Regions from separate parts of the Planococcus sp. TJ-201 genome, predicted to be linked through region 1. Evidence: riboswitches for the same ligand, from Rfam matches in the RefSeq annotation. Region 1 holds a riboswitch; the other holds the start of a gene.
The links. Region 1 has a riboswitch for lysine ahead of AC4EG4_RS15535 (Na+/H+ antiporter NhaC family protein). Riboswitches for the same ligand answer to the same signal wherever they lie in the genome.
Positions count from the first base shown of each region.

Region 1 (7,724 bases):
GGAATCGGCCAAATCTATTTTTAGCAGTGGCAAAGGTATCGGCGGCTTGTTTTAAACAATCAAAAAATCAATTGGATAAGTGAAATCCCCTTTAGCCTCGCTAACCGATGCTAAAGGGGATTTTTGATGTGTTTCAGTGCTTCTCGCTTACTAAGCGGCATTAATGCGTGATCTGATACAAAAGATACGACCCACTGGGCATCCGTCTTGGCGTATTCACGCAGCGCCCAACCAATAGACTTTTGGATGAAAAACTCTGGAGAGGCAGCATGCTGCAAAAGAATGCGGGCCAATGCGTCAGTATCTGTCTGTTGCTTGTATTTTAATTGATGAAGAATAGCTGCACGGTTCGTCCACATGTTAGGGGCCTCAGAGCAGGCAAACATGGCTTCTGTTCCGGCACTCCGCTCTTTTAAAATAACGTGTCCAAGGGTTCGTGGAGCAATGGAATCGACACTGTCCCACCAAGACTTGCTTTCAATGAGTTTACGAAGAAAAGGCAAATCTTCCGTGGTTAATTGGTTCTTCATCTTTTCCAATAAAGCAATTGCTGCATACTGGTATTCCCGTTCAGCCAAGTTATACAGTTTCCATACTTCATTTGTTAACTGGTTTGGTTCGGGAAGTTGATGCTCCGAAAACTGTTCTTTTAGCAATGCATTCCGCAACGGCGTTTTGATGCCCAAAAAGTCAAACTGGTTCCGCATATAAGCGGACATCGGCCCAGCCAACTCCTCGTTGCGATTTGCTTCGAATCTCTCAACAATCCCTATATGATTCCACGTTTTTTTCATGATTGTCCCATCTCCTTGCCTTATAAAAAGTGTAGCATAGTCAAAAGACGCTGGCATGACATCATTGGACTGATGCTCTTTAAAATCTCAATTCCCTTGAAGGATATCTCTTTAAAAAAGACGTTCTATTTTTTCTATGCTATCATAAAATAATAACGATAAATGGAGGCGGGACAATGATTTACGTAGGATTGACGGGTTGGGGAGACCATCCGGATGTCTATAGCCCAGGCTCAAAAAAAACAGAAAAGTTGATTGATTATGGCGCACATTTTCCAATTGTCGAATTGGATTCCTCATTTTATGCAGTCCAGCCTGAACGCAATATCCGCAAGTGGATTTCGGAAACACCAGGAAACTTTCAGTTTGTGGTAAAAGCTTATCAAGGAATGACGGGGCACCTGCGTGGCGAAAATCCATTTGAGTCGCGCGACGAGATGTTTGATGCGTTCTGTAAATCGGTGCGTCCCTTGAAAGAAGAGGGAAAGCTTGCGATGGTGCTGCTGCAGTTTCCACCATGGTTTGATTGTCAAAAGGACAATGTCGACCAAATTCGGGAAATTACCGGGCGACTGACCGAGTTTGACTTGGCAGTAGAGTTTCGCCATCAATCCTGGTACGCCGGCAATATGAGCGACAAAACGGTGGATTTTCTTCGGGACAACAACTTAATCCATTCAGTTTGTGATGAACCGCAGGCGGGGGATGGCTCGATTCCATTGGTTCCCATCTCTTCGAGAAAAGACAAAGTGCTGCTGCGCATTCACGGGCGAAACGTTCATGGCTGGCTGAATCCTGGACACGGACAAAACTGGCGGGAAGTCCGCTATCTTTATGATTACAATAAAGAAGAGCTCGGGGAAATCAGCCGTGCCGTCAAGACGTTGGCTGACACTACTGACAAGGTCTATGTTATCTTTAATAATAATTCAGGTGGCCATGCAGCAGGGGATGCAAAAGAGTTTCAGAAAATGAATGGATTATCATTTGATGGACTTTCACCAAAACAATTGGATTTGTTTGAAGGTGGATTTTAATGGTTTTCTTAGTCATGGCGCTTGTCGGAGTCGTTTCCGGAATCGTTGGCGCTTTGATAGGGCTTGGAGGAGGAGTTATATTGGTGCCGGCCTTGTTGTTTTTGGGCACCAGCTTTGCCTTTTTCCCCGAACTCTCTCCTCAGAAAATAGTTGGCTTGTCCGTCATTATGATGGTTTTTATTGGCCTTTCTTCCACTTTGGCTTATATGAAAGTTCGGACAGTGGATTACAAAAGTGCTCTTATTTTCTTCGCAGGCAGTGCGCCGGGAACCGTGATCGGCGCTTTTGTCAATAAAAGTTTAGACTTGCCTTCATTCAACCTGTATTTTGGCATTCTTCTCGTCTTCCTATCCTTGTTGTTAATGACGCGTGATCATTTGAAAGCTGTCCACTGGTTTGTTGACAACGGACGAAAAACGACGTTCACAGACACACAGGATCGACAATACATCTACGGCTACCCCATTTGGTTTGCCTTGCTGCTGACATTTTTTGTGGGCTTTGCGTCGGGACTTTTTGGCATTGGCGGGGGATCAATTATTGTTCCTGCAATGATTCTTTTATTTTTGTTTCCGCCGCATGTGGCCATTGGCACGTCGATGTTTATGGTTTTTTTGTCGGCACTCATCAACTCAGCAACCCATATTGCTTTAGGGCATGTACCTTGGATTTATACAATCGCGGTTGTGCCAGGTGCATATCTCGGAGCAAAAATTGGAGCCAAATTAAACAAACGCCTCGATTCAGAAATGTTGGTGGTGATTTTGCGCATTGTGCTTCTGGTACTGGGGCTGCGATCAATTTACGAAGGAATATTCAGTTCTTAAAGAGGTGTTTTCATGAATCATACAATCCATATTTATCATACCAACGATTTGCATAGCCATTTTGCGAATTGGCCACGCATCAAGTCTTTTTTAGCCGAGCGCAAAAGGTGGCACGAAGAAGAAGGGGATGTCTGTCTGATTTTAGATATTGGTGACCATGCTGACCGGTCGCATCCTTATACCGAAGGCACTGCCGGCAAAGGAAACGTACTCCTGTTAAATGAAGCCGAATACGATGCAGTCACCATCGGCAATAATGAAGGCATCACGCTGTCAAAAGAAGAGCTGGATGAGTTGTATGTCCAGGCTGACTTTGAAGTGGTGGTGTCGAATTTATTCGATTTGGACGGCAACCGACCGATTTGGGCCAAGCCTTATCATATTATCCAAGCGAAAAATGGAATGCGCATTGGACTGGTAGGAGCAACCGCTGAGTTTACCCCGTTTTATCGGAAGCTTGGGTGGCAAATTACGGATGCAAAACAATCAATCATTCAAGCAGTGGAGGAAATAAAAGATGAGACAGACTTGATCGTCTGCCTATCGCATCTGGGCATCAAGGAAGATGAGCTTTTAGTGGATCTATGTCCGCAAATCAATATTGTTTTGGGTGCGCATACCCACCACACATTCCATGATGGAAAATGGCAAGGGGATACGCTATTGGGAGCTGCCGGGAAATTCGGGTTTTATATTGGCCATATTACAGTGGAGCAAGCCTTTGCAAAATCCTCTGCCCGGTTAATCGAAACTTCCCGCCTACAGGAAACAGAAGCAGGATTTGATGAGTTTTTGATTGAAGAAGGAAAAAAACAAATGGGTGAGCTGGTGTTCCACAGTCCCCAATTTTTAAAAGCCGAATGGTTTAAGGACTCAAAACTGGGGAATCTGTTTGGTCATGCACTGCTGGAATTTGCTGGAGCTGATTGCGCTCTGTTCAATGCCGGAATCTTCATGGAAGATATGTCTGAAGGCGACTTGACACGCTATGACTTTCATAAAATGCTTCCTCACCCAATCAATCCATGCATGGTCGAGCTAAGCGGTGCAGAGTTAAAAGAAATTTACTTGCAGTCCTTAAACTCGGATTGGCCGCAGCTGGAATTGAAAGGCATGGGATTCCGCGGCGTCGTGTTTGGCAAGATGCTGCATTTGAATATGGAGCTCATCGATCACCGGTTTTACGTGAATGGACAATTAGCGGTGCACGACCAAACGTATCGCTTAGTGACACTGGATATGTTGACGTTTGGCTACTTCTTCCCAAGTCTGAAACGAGCTCCTAAAACATACTTTATGCCCGATTTTTTACGGGATGTTTTCAGCCAGTATTTCCACACCAAAGCGTTGAAGTAGAAGGAATGTTCAGAGTTTACGGGCAGTTGATTTTGTAAAGAGTTTGGGCTATGCTATTAAGGAAATAAATAATGGTGGGTAGAGGCTGCAAGACTGATCAGTAGGATGCGCGAGTTTGACTGCGTTGAACGCATCTGAAAGGAAGTTTTGCCGAAATCCATTTCCTGTAGTCACGGGAAATGGATTGGGGTCATTCTGAAAAAGAATGTCACTGTCATTCAAGCGAAAGTTTGAGTGGAGAGCTACAGGGTTGTTTGACGTTTTAACGCACAGACGAATTGTAGAAGGCTGACTTATCCAACTGGAGAGGTCGGCCTTTTTTTTTCTCATTTTCACCCATCAAAAAATAAGGAGGAGTTTTTATGGAGAACACGATTTTCTCGATTTTGCCGCCGATTATCGCAATTGTCATGGTGCTGTTAACGCGCCGTGTGTTGTTGTCATTGGGCACCGGTATTGTCGCAGCAGCTGTTATTCTGACATGGTTCGCACCAATCGAAGCCTTGCAGGAGCTTGTGGCATCATTTACAATTATTTTTTGGGATGGCGGCTTTAATGCCTACAACGTCTTTATCATTCTTTTTCTTTTATTGCTGGGCGTTATTACAGCATTCGTCAGCCTGTCAGGGGGCAGCCATGCTTTCGCTGAATGGGCTTCAACGCGCATCAAGTCAAGACGGGGTGCTAAAGTTCTGACAGTGGCCCTGGGAATAGTCATCTTCATCGATGATTATTTCAATGCTTTGACAGTTGGGCAAGTAGCACGCCCAATCACAGACCGCTACAAAGTTTCACGTGCTAAACTTGCTTACTTTATTGATTCGACAGCTGCGCCTGTTTGTGTGGTATCGCCTGTATCAAGTTGGGGTGCTGCCATTATCGGGATCATCGCCACGATCCTGGCTGGCCAGACTTTTGTTGAGTATTCTGCATTGGAAGCTTTCTTATGGATGGCGCCAATGAACTTTTATGTGGTTGCATCACTGGCCATCGTCTTTTTTGTCGCTGTTCGCGACGTCGACTTTGGTGAAATGAAAAAACACGAAGTGTTGGCAATTTCGAAAGGACAGCTTTTCGATCCGGATAAAACAATTCCAGGTGAAATGAAAGAAGAGTTTCCTTCACATTCACATGGACGTGTTCGAGACTTGCTGCTTCCAATCTTGCTGTTGATTGTCGGTACGGTAGGTGCGATGATTTGGACCGGTTTCCAAAATGCCGGACAAGTCTTCGATATCTGGTTGATTTTTGAAAACACCGATGTACCGGCTTCACTGCTTGTAGGTGGTGTTTTAGGTGCACTGACCTCCATTGTTCTTTACGCACTTCAAATCAATAAAAACAAAACAGCCAATGCTGGATGGATTGGCAAAGGCATATGGGCAGGCATCAAATCCATGATGGGTGCTGTAATGATTTTGATTTTTGCTTGGTCGCTGACTTCTTTGATCGGATCATTGGAAACAGGAGCTTACTTGGCAAATGTTGTTTCTGAAGGCAATGTACCAACAGCCGTTTTGCCAGTTCTCTTGTTTGTATTAGCGGGCATTATGGCATTTTCTACCGGGACATCGTGGGGGTCGTTTGGTATCCTGTTGCCGATTGCAGGCACCATTATGATCGAAGCGGATCCATCCTTGCTGCTGCCTGCTTTATCAGCTGTATTGGCAGGAGCAGTATTCGGAGATCATTGTTCACCGATTTCCGATACGACGATTTTGTCTTCCACAGGAGCTGGGAGCAATCATATGGATCATGTCTTAACGCAAATTCCATATGCGTTGACAGCAGCCGGAATTGCTGCGATAGGGTATATTGTCATAGGGTTTACCGGTTCATTGTGGATCTCCCTAGGCGTCGTCCTAGCGGTTCTTGCTATACTTTTCATTGTCTGGTCACAACGTACAACTATTATTGAAAAACAACAAAATGCATAATAGAAAGTGGGCAGAGAAGCTAATTCTCTGCCTATTTACTTTTGCGGCAATAGTTTTTTTGAAATATATTGCGATTTCATCTTTACTTTGTGAGACCCTCTCGGTATACTATTTTTAGATTAATTAATAATCTGAAAACAAACAAAATTCCTATTTTTATGTAAATAAAATGGGATACAAAGGGGGAAGAGAAATGGAACGTTCGCAATGGGGTACACGTGCCGGTTTTATTATGGCAGCTGTCGGCTCTGCGGTAGGTTTGGGTAACATTTGGCGTTTTCCATATGTTGCGTATGAAAATGGTGGAGGTGCATTCTTCATACCATACCTGTTCGCATTATTAACTGCAGGAATTCCAATCTTAATACTGGAATTTACGATTGGGCATAAATATCGCGGCTCTGCACCGTTATCGTTCTTTAGAATGGGCGGCAAAAAATTAGAATGGCTTGGATGGTGGGCCGTATTCGTGTCCTTCATCATATCTGTGTACTATGCCGTTATCATCGCCTGGGCAATGCGCTATACTATATTTTCTTTCAACCAGGCATGGGGCACAGATACGCAGGACTTCTTATTCAATGACTTTTTGCAGTTGACAGTTCAACCAGGACAAACTGGTGGAATTGTATGGGGCGTATTTATCCCACTTGCTTTAGTATGGATCATCACGTTAGGGATCTTGCTGGCAGGGGTTAAAAAAGGCATTGAAATGGCCAACCGGATTTTCATTCCGACTTTGGTAATTATTTTCTTCGCAGTCGTTGTTCGCGCAGTAACATTGGACGGAGCATTGGTAGGGTTAGAGGCGTTTTTCCAGCCGGATTTTGATGCCATCCTCGATCCATCGGTATGGGTTGCAGCTTACGGGCATATATTCTTCAGTTTGTCTGTAGCATTCGCAATCATGATCACGTACTCGAGTTACTTGCCGAAAAAATCGGATATTACCAATAACGCATTTATTACTGGGTTTGCCAACTCGAGTTTCGAGTTGCTGGCTGGTATTGGTATTTTCGCCGCACTTGGATTCATGGCATCCCAGCAGGGAGTAGCCGTAAGTGAAGTAGCAACAGCAGGCGTTGGGTTGGCATTTGTGGTATTCCCGCAAATCATCAATGAATTCCCCGGCTTTAATGGGTTATTCGGGTTCATGTTCTTCCTGTCCTTAACACTGGCTGGATTAACATCGTTGATTTCCATCACTGAAACGTATGTTGCTGGATTCTCAGAGAAGTTTGGGATTTCACGCGTAAAATCGGTTCTTTTCGGCGGTGGTCTTGCTGCATTGATTTCAATTTTATTCGCGACCCAGGGCGGTTTGTACTTCCTGGATTTGGCAGATTACTTTATCAACCAATTCGGTGTTGCAGCAGTCGGTTTAGTGGAAGTTGTCTTGGTAGTTTGGGTATTCCGCAAAGCGGATCTGCTCAAAGGCCATGCCAACGAAATCTCGGATATTCATTTGGGTGCATGGTGGAAATTCAGTTTAGGCATCATCACACCAATCGTTTTGGGTTACATGATGTTTGGACTGTTGAAACTGAACATCCTGCAAGAGTTTGACACTGAAACTGGAAACTACGAAGGGTATTCCAACATGTTTACCTTGTCAGGTGGTGTAGCAGTCGCAGCTGCTGCAATTATTTTCGGAATTCTATTCTCTATCGGAAAATGGCATAAAGATCAGGGAGAATATGACGAGCGCAATTAAAAGGGGGAGCTTCATATGACAGTAAGTTCTATTGTCGTGATGATTATCGGCGTGGTAAT
Region 1 is NZ_JBZDOG010000006.1:161,525-169,248, forward strand. Features, by position in the region: gene AC4EG4_RS15510 (hypothetical protein) at 1-55, shown strand, start outside; gene AC4EG4_RS15515 (DNA alkylation repair protein) at 111-794, opposite strand; gene AC4EG4_RS15520 (DUF72 domain-containing protein) at 971-1,831, shown strand; gene AC4EG4_RS15525 (sulfite exporter TauE/SafE family protein) at 1,831-2,658, shown strand; gene AC4EG4_RS15530 (bifunctional metallophosphatase/5'-nucleotidase) at 2,671-4,014, shown strand; lysine riboswitch at 4,086-4,267, shown strand; gene AC4EG4_RS15535 (Na+/H+ antiporter NhaC family protein) at 4,377-5,951, shown strand; gene AC4EG4_RS15540 (sodium-dependent transporter) at 6,145-7,665, shown strand; gene AC4EG4_RS15545 (MetS family NSS transporter small subunit) at 7,681-7,724, shown strand, end outside.

Region 2 (7,724 bases), on a different contig from region 1:
GCTTGAAGAATTGGAATTGGATGATTTGGACATCGAAGAAGACGATGTAGAAGCGAAAACTGAAACCATCGAAATCTACTTGCCACCGAAAAAAGCGGCTGGCCGTATTCTTGAAGGCGACATCTCAAACCAGGTAACAGAATTAGTAGGTTTGCTGCGCAACGAAGCGAAAGTTATATAATTCAGTAATAAGTTATAGTTAACTTAACTTTGAATGTTTTTCTGAATGAATTGGTGGAAGAACTCGCTCCAGGCGGACGCTTTCCGGGGGCGCGGCTTCAGCCGCTTCCCTCGCTGCGCTCAGTCTAGGGTCTTCAGCTCGTGCTGTTCCCCCAGGAGTTGCCGCCTTTCGCTCTTTCTTCTATGATGAATCGAGTGATAGAGAAAAAAGCTTTCGTTTTAAACTATGAGTTGTTATAAACAACAGTTCCTTATAAACTTGCACAAGTTTCTATAATTTTTTTGAAGTTAGACAACCCGTTAAGGCGGGAACATTTTTTCACATCTACTTAGGGGGTAAACAGACCATGGCGAAAAAAGTATTAGTTTTAGGCGAAACGCGTGAAGGCGCTTTGCGCAATGTCTCATTTGAAGCAATTGCGGCTGCCAAGAAAATTTCCGATGGCGGAGAAGTAGTAGGAGTGTTAATCGGTGACTCGGTTGCTGATTTCGGAGCTGAATTGGTAGCATACGGTGCAGACCGTGTGATTACGGTTGAACATCCACATTTGAAGTCCTACACGTCTGACGGATACGGCCAGGCATTTATGGCGGTAGTTGAACAAGAAAACCCTGAAGGCCTGGTCTTTGGCCATACAGCAGTCGGCAAAGACTTAGCACCTAAAATCGCTTCTAAACTGCAGTCCGGATTGATTTCGGATGTAACGGATATTGAAGGCGAAGGCGATGATGCCGTATTCATCCGCCCAATTTTCTCTGGTAAAGCGTTTGAAAAAGTGAAGTTAAAAGAGGGCATTGATTTTATAACGGTGCGTTCAAACAACATTGCGCCGCTTGAAAGACAGGAACGTTCGGGCGAAGTCAGCTCGTTGTCGGTCGATATCACAAACCTTCGGACCATCATTAAAAATGTTGTCCGCAAATCAAGTGAAGGTGTCGATCTTTCGGAAGCGAAAGTGATCGTAGCTGGAGGACGCGGCGTCAAGAGTGCTGAAGGATTTGATTCGCTGCAGGAACTAGCAAGCCTTTTAGGTGGAGCCGTTGGTGCATCGCGCGGAGCTTGCGACGCAGATTATTGCGACTACTCGCTGCAGATTGGCCAGACAGGCAAAGTAGTTACGCCTGACCTGTACATCGCAGCCGGTATTTCTGGAGCAATCCAGCACATGGCTGGCATGTCCAACTCGAAAGTAATTGTTGCGATCAACAAAGATCCAGAAGCCAATATCTTTAAAGTAGCAGATTACGGAATCGTTGGGGACTTGTTCGAAGTGATTCCGATGTTGACAGAAGAATTCAAGAAAGTGATGTAATCTGCTATTTGGCAGATTGCTGAAGTTTACAATTGGAACAGGTGAAGAAAAATGTTGTATTTTTCTTCACCTGTTTTTGATTTGTGGTTTTACGCATGCTTGCCTAATCCTGTATTTGCTTGTATTTTGTCATGGCCTCGTCCTGTATGGGTCCCAAAACGCCGAAATGCAAAGCGGAATAAATCTCGTTTAAACCTGCTAGTTGACGGGTATTGGAAGAGTAGGCAAAAAAATAGCTAGTGTTTTTCACGCGTGCTATACTCTGTATATAGTTTGGTTTAACCACAAGGAGGAATTATTCATGACAATCGTACACGGAACAGATCAGAATTTTTCACAAGAAGTATCAGAAGGACTCGTATTAGTAGATTTTTGGGCAACTTGGTGCGGACCATGTAAAATGATCGCTCCAGTCCTTGAAGAATTGGATGCTGAAATGAGCGACAAAGTTAAAATCGTAAAAGTTGATGTGGACCAAAACCAGGAAACAGCTGGAAATTACGGCATCATGTCCATCCCGACTTTGTTACTATTAAAAGACGGAGAGACTGTCGATAAAGTAGTAGGATTCAGACCAAAAGAAGCATTAGCTGAAATGGTTGAAAAACACGCATAATTAATTCTTAACCGGGTCCAGTGATGGCGCCCGGTTTTTTAATAGGGTGAGATAAAATGGCTAACGAATTGATTCAGCATAAATTGGCAATACTGCCTGATCAACCAGGTTGTTATTTGATGAAAGACCGCCAAAATACCGTCATTTATGTCGGGAAGGCAAAAGTTCTCAAAAACCGTGTACGCTCGTATTTTACCGGCAGCCACGATACCAAAACACAGCGCTTGGTTAATGAAATCGAGGATTTTGAGTACATCGTTACATCTTCTGACAAAGAAGCATTAATTCTTGAATTGAATTTGATCAAAAAATACGATCCCAAATACAATATCATGCTTAAAGATGATAAAAGCTACCCGTACCTTAAAATCACAGGGGAGCGCCATCCCAAGCTGATCACTACCCGTCAGGTTAAAAAGGACAAAGGGAAGTATTTTGGTCCTTATCCAAATGCCTATGCAGCAGCTGAAACAAAAAAACTGCTGGACCGTCTGTATCCCTTGCGGAAATGCCACACCATGCCGGACCGGGTTTGCCTGTATTACCATTTAGGGCAATGTCTGGCACCGTGTGTCAAGCCGATTGAGAAAGAGACTTACCAGGAATTGATCGATGGCATCAGCAAGTTTTTAAATGGCGGATTCCGTGAAGTCAAACACGAATTGGTGACAAAAATGTCGGAAGCTGCAGAAAATCTGGAATTTGAGCGGGCAAAAGAATACCGCGACCAAATCTCCATGATCGAAACCGTTATGGAAAAGCAGAAAATGGCAATGAACGATTTTACCAATCGCGATGTTTTTGGCTACGCTGTCGACAAAGGGTGGATGTGCGTTCAAGTCTTTTTTGTGCGCCAAGGCAAGTTGATTGAGCGCGACGTCTCGCTATTTCCGTTATACCGGGATCCTGAAGAAGAGTTTTTGACGTATCTCGGACAGTTTTATGAAAAGCCCAATCACGTCAAACCCAACGAAATCCTGCTTCCGGAAGCAGACGATCCAGAGATGCTGAAAGAATGGCTCGGAGTTCGGGTTCTCGTGCCTCAGCGTGGGAAGAAAAAAGATTTGGTGGCGCTGGCGAAGAAAAATGCTGAAATTGCCATCAAAGAAAAGTTCCAGCTGCTGGAGCGCCAAGAAGAACGAACAATTGGCGCCTGCCAGGAACTTGGCGATGCGATGAACATCCAGACGCCGCTGCGCATTGAGGCATTTGATAATTCACATATTCAGGGAGCAGATGCCGTGTCTGCGATGATTACGTTTATTGACGGCAAGCCTTCCAAAAAAGATTACCGCAAGTATAAAACGCGTTCTGGGTCAAAACCCGATGATTATGCGGCCATGCGAGAAGTTATTCGCCGCCGCTATTCGCGTGTATTGAAAGATGGATTGCCGCTGCCGGACCTTATCGTTATTGACGGAGGAAAAGGACAGATGTCATCGGCGCGGGAGATTTTAGAAGATGAACTTGGGCTATCCATTCCAATTGCCGGCCTTGCGAAAGATGACAAGCACCAAACTTCGCAATTATTGTATGGCAATCCGGTTGAAGTCGTGCCGCTCAAGCGGACAAGTGAAGCATTTTATCTGATGCAGCGCATTCAGGATGAAGTTCACCGATTTGTCATCACGTTCCACCGTCAATTGCGCGGCAAAAATTCGATTCAGTCGGCACTTGATGGACTTGAAGGGGTCGGGCCGAAGCGCAAACAGCAGCTGCTGAAGCATTTCGGCTCGGTTAAAAAGATCAAAGAAGCTTCTGTAGAAGAAATCAAACAGGCGGGCATGCCGGAAGCATTGGCGTTGTCCATCGAACAGCATTTTGCAGAGGATACGTTGCCAAGTGAGTCATAACGTGCTATCGTAAGAGAATATTTAGATCACTTGGAAAAGTGATGATAGAGGCGCGAACGTCAATAGTAAGCATTCGGAGATTTGCAGAATCTGAGATGGATGCTGAAAGGGGCGGTCGCCGAAGTGTGCGTGTTGCTGCTAAAACGCATGCTGGTTCTGCACTTAAGAGGTGCAGAGCTGTCAGAGTCAATCTCTGGAGGGCTATCTCACATGGACGTTTTTCGTGCATGATAAAAGAGGTAGTTTGCCGCGGTTGCGGTAAGCTGCCTCTTTTTGTGTCTGGTGGTGCTGCTTTAATGGCCTTACTGCCAGCCATTTTGAGGGCCACATATTAAATGTGGGAGTGAATAGAATGGAAACGATCGTTATGAAATTTGGAGGGACGTCCGTTGCGACTCCAGAAAAAATCATTGGAGTGGCTGAACGGGTCATCCGCGAAAAAGAAAAAGGCAAGCGTGTCGTGATTGTCGTTTCAGCAATGGGCAAAACAACTGATACTTTGCTTGGTCTGGCCGGAGAAATTTCTTCTGAGCCGCCTAAACGTGAAATGGATATGCTGCTCGCTACCGGTGAGCAAGTAACCATTTCCTTGTTGGCAATGGCTTTTAAAAAGTTAGGCCATGAAGCGCTGTCCTTTACCGGCTGGCAGGCAGGGATCGAAACCGAATCTGTGCCGCGCAATGCCCGAATTGAACATATTCATACAGAACGGCTTGAGCGCGTGTTGGAGAGCGGCTATTTTTGTGTGGTCGCCGGTTTTCAAGGAGTCGATAAAATTGGCAACATCACGACACTTGGTCGCGGAGGATCGGACACAACGGCAGTAGCACTGGCAGCAGCATTAAAGGCAGAGAAATGCGAAATTTATACCGACGTCGATGGAGTCTATACATCGGATCCGCGTTTTGTAACAGGCGCGCGCAAATTGGAACAAATTTCGTATGATGAAATGCTGGAGCTTGCCAATCTTGGAGCGGGTGTCCTGCACCCAAGGGCAGTTGAGTTTGCAAAAAACAATCACGTACCATTATCCGTCAGAGCAAGTTATTCCGATGAGCCTGGCACAATTATACAAGAGGTGATTACAGTGGAGAAAAACTTAATCGTCAGAGGCGTTGCATTTGAACCAGGTATTGCGCGTGTAACTGTGACTTATAAAAAACCGTTTAACGGATCGCTGGCTAATATTTTCACGAAACTGGCAGAAAATCAAATTGATGTGGATATCATCGTTCAAAGCATCAGCGATGAATTTCCACCATCTGTTTCTTTCTCCATTAGCCAGGAAAGCTTGGATGAAACACAGCGCGTCCTGACTGAAGCCCAAGAAGAAATTGGCTTTTTATCCGTAACCATTGAAGTGGGCTTGTCGAAAGTATCGATTGTCGGCTCTGGAATGGTTTCAAATCCAGGGGTTGCTGCACGGATGTTTGATATCTTGAGAAGAAAAGAAATCCCTGTAAAAATGGTCAGTACGTCCGAAATCAAAATTTCAGTGGTTGTGCCGGAAGTGGATATGAAAAAATCTGCGAATGCGTTGCACGAGGCATATGAATTGTCTGAGGTAGAAGTGAAATAAGTCAGAGGCGATTGCTCTTGAAATAACTGTTCGTGAAAATATTCACAAAACGTTCAAATTCTCAATGGCAATATTGCAATAATACCGACAGCAGTAGAATTGGCCAGAATAGAGTGAAAAAGCGATTCTCAATTAGAGAATCGCTTTTTTGTGCAATTCGATTAAAACGGTTACATTTCTCCGTGTTTTGTTGCGAAGAGACCATCTAATAGGCTTAAAATGCTTGGTAACTATCTGTTTGAATGAGTTTCGTTGCCTTGACGCTCCCAAAGGGGGGGAGTACAATAAATATGTCATATTATTGTATCATGATGGTGTGCGGCTTCAGGTGCTTTCGTAATATACTGTCTGCTCTGGACGCTGCCAATCAATGTTTTGAGGGGGGTAAAATTTTGAATAACAATCGTGAATTTTTAATGCGCAGGCTGCACTCATTGTTGGGGATCATTCCTATCGGTTTATTCTTAACGCAGCACTTAATCATCAACCATTTTGCTACGCAAGGGGTAGAGTCATTCAATACAGCCTCTCACTTTATGGCTAATCTTCCATTCGTTATTTTCTTGGAGATCTTTGTCATCTACTTGCCGCTTATGTATCACGCGTTTTACGGGCTATACATAGCGTTTACTTCGAAGAACAATCCTGGACACTACAGCTATTTGCGCAACATGCTATTTGTTGCACAGCGCTATACAGGGGTCTTCCTGGTAGTCTTCATCGCTTGGCACGTATTTGAAACAAGATTCCAGGTTGCAATCGGTGCAGATGAAGCCGATTTCAACATGATGGCAAACATTTTAGACAATCCATTTATGCTGGCATTCTACATCGTGGGTGTATTGGCCGCAGTTTTCCACTTTGCGAACGGAATTTGGTCATTCCTTGTAACATGGGGAATCACACAATCCCAAGCAGCACAGCGTAATGCAACTTATTTCACGCTTCTAGTATTTGTTGTACTATCGATTATTGGTATGAGAGCATTGTTTGCATTCGTTTAAGAATGATTCAATCATTGGTGAACTAAAAGAGGAGTGAATACTAACATGGCGAAGGGCAAAATTTCTATCGTCGGTGGTGGCCTTGCTGGCTTGATGGCCGCAATTAAAGTTGCAGAGGCAGGTTCTCCCGTCGATTTATTTTCAATCGTGCCCGTTAAACGATCCCACTCAGTTTGTGCACAAGGCGGGATTAACGGAGCAGTAAATACAAAAGGTGAAGGGGATTCCCCGGATATTCACTTTGACGATACTGTCTACGGAGGCGATTTCCTGGCAAACCAGCGTCCCGTAAAAGCAATGGCGGATGCAGCACCGGGAATTATCCGCATGTTCGATCGCATGGGTGTTATGTTTAACCGTACGCCGGAAGGCCTATTGGATTTCCGTCGCTTTGGCGGAACCATGTACCACAGAACAGCGTTTGCGGGTGCCACAACTGGCCAGCAATTGCTTTACGCTTTGGATGAGCAGGTTCGCCGCTATGAAGTAAGCGGACTGGTCACGAAATATGAAGGTTGGGAATTCCTTGGTCTTGTTCTTGATGAACAAGGTGTCGGTAAAGGAATCACAGCACAAAACATGACGACAATGGAAATCAAATCGTTCCGCGCTGATGCTGTTATCATGGCAACTGGCGGACCGGGGATTATTTTCGGGAAATCAACAAACTCTGTGATCAACACAGGTTCAGCGGCTTCTATCGTTTATCAGCAAGGGGCATACTACGCGAACGGCGAATTCATTCAAATTCACCCGACAGCAATTCCAGGAGACGACAAACTGCGCTTAATGTCAGAATCGGCTCGTGGAGAAGGCGGACGTATTTGGACTTACAAAGACGGCAAGCCTTGGTATTTCCTTGAAGAAAAATATCCGGCATACGGAAACTTGGTTCCTCGTGATATCGCAACACGCGAAATCTTTGATGTCTGCGTTAACCAGAAGCTCGGCATTAACGGCGAAAACATGGTTTACTTGGATCTTTCTCACAAAGATCCAAAAGAGCTGGACATTAAACTTGGCGGGATTATTGAGATTTACGAGAAATTCACAGGGGACGATCCTCGTAAAGTTCCGATGAAAATCTTCCCGGCTGTCCATTATTCAATGGGTGGATTGTGGGTCGATGACAACCAAATGACAAGCATCCCTGGTGTCTTGGCAGCAGGCGAATGTGAT
Region 2 is NZ_JBZDOG010000002.1:490,096-497,819, reverse strand. Features, by position in the region: gene AC4EG4_RS08195 (electron transfer flavoprotein subunit beta/FixA family protein) at 1-181, shown strand, start outside; gene AC4EG4_RS08190 (electron transfer flavoprotein subunit alpha/FixB family protein) at 528-1,493, shown strand; gene trxA (thioredoxin) at 1,795-2,109, shown strand; gene uvrC (excinuclease ABC subunit UvrC) at 2,166-3,962, shown strand; lysine riboswitch at 4,000-4,174, shown strand; gene AC4EG4_RS08175 (aspartate kinase) at 4,315-5,541, shown strand; gene AC4EG4_RS08170 (succinate dehydrogenase cytochrome b558 subunit) at 5,934-6,545, shown strand; gene sdhA (succinate dehydrogenase flavoprotein subunit) at 6,591-7,724, shown strand, end outside.
Region 2: another riboswitch for lysine. It lies ahead of AC4EG4_RS08175 (aspartate kinase); the one in region 1 lies ahead of AC4EG4_RS15535 (Na+/H+ antiporter NhaC family protein).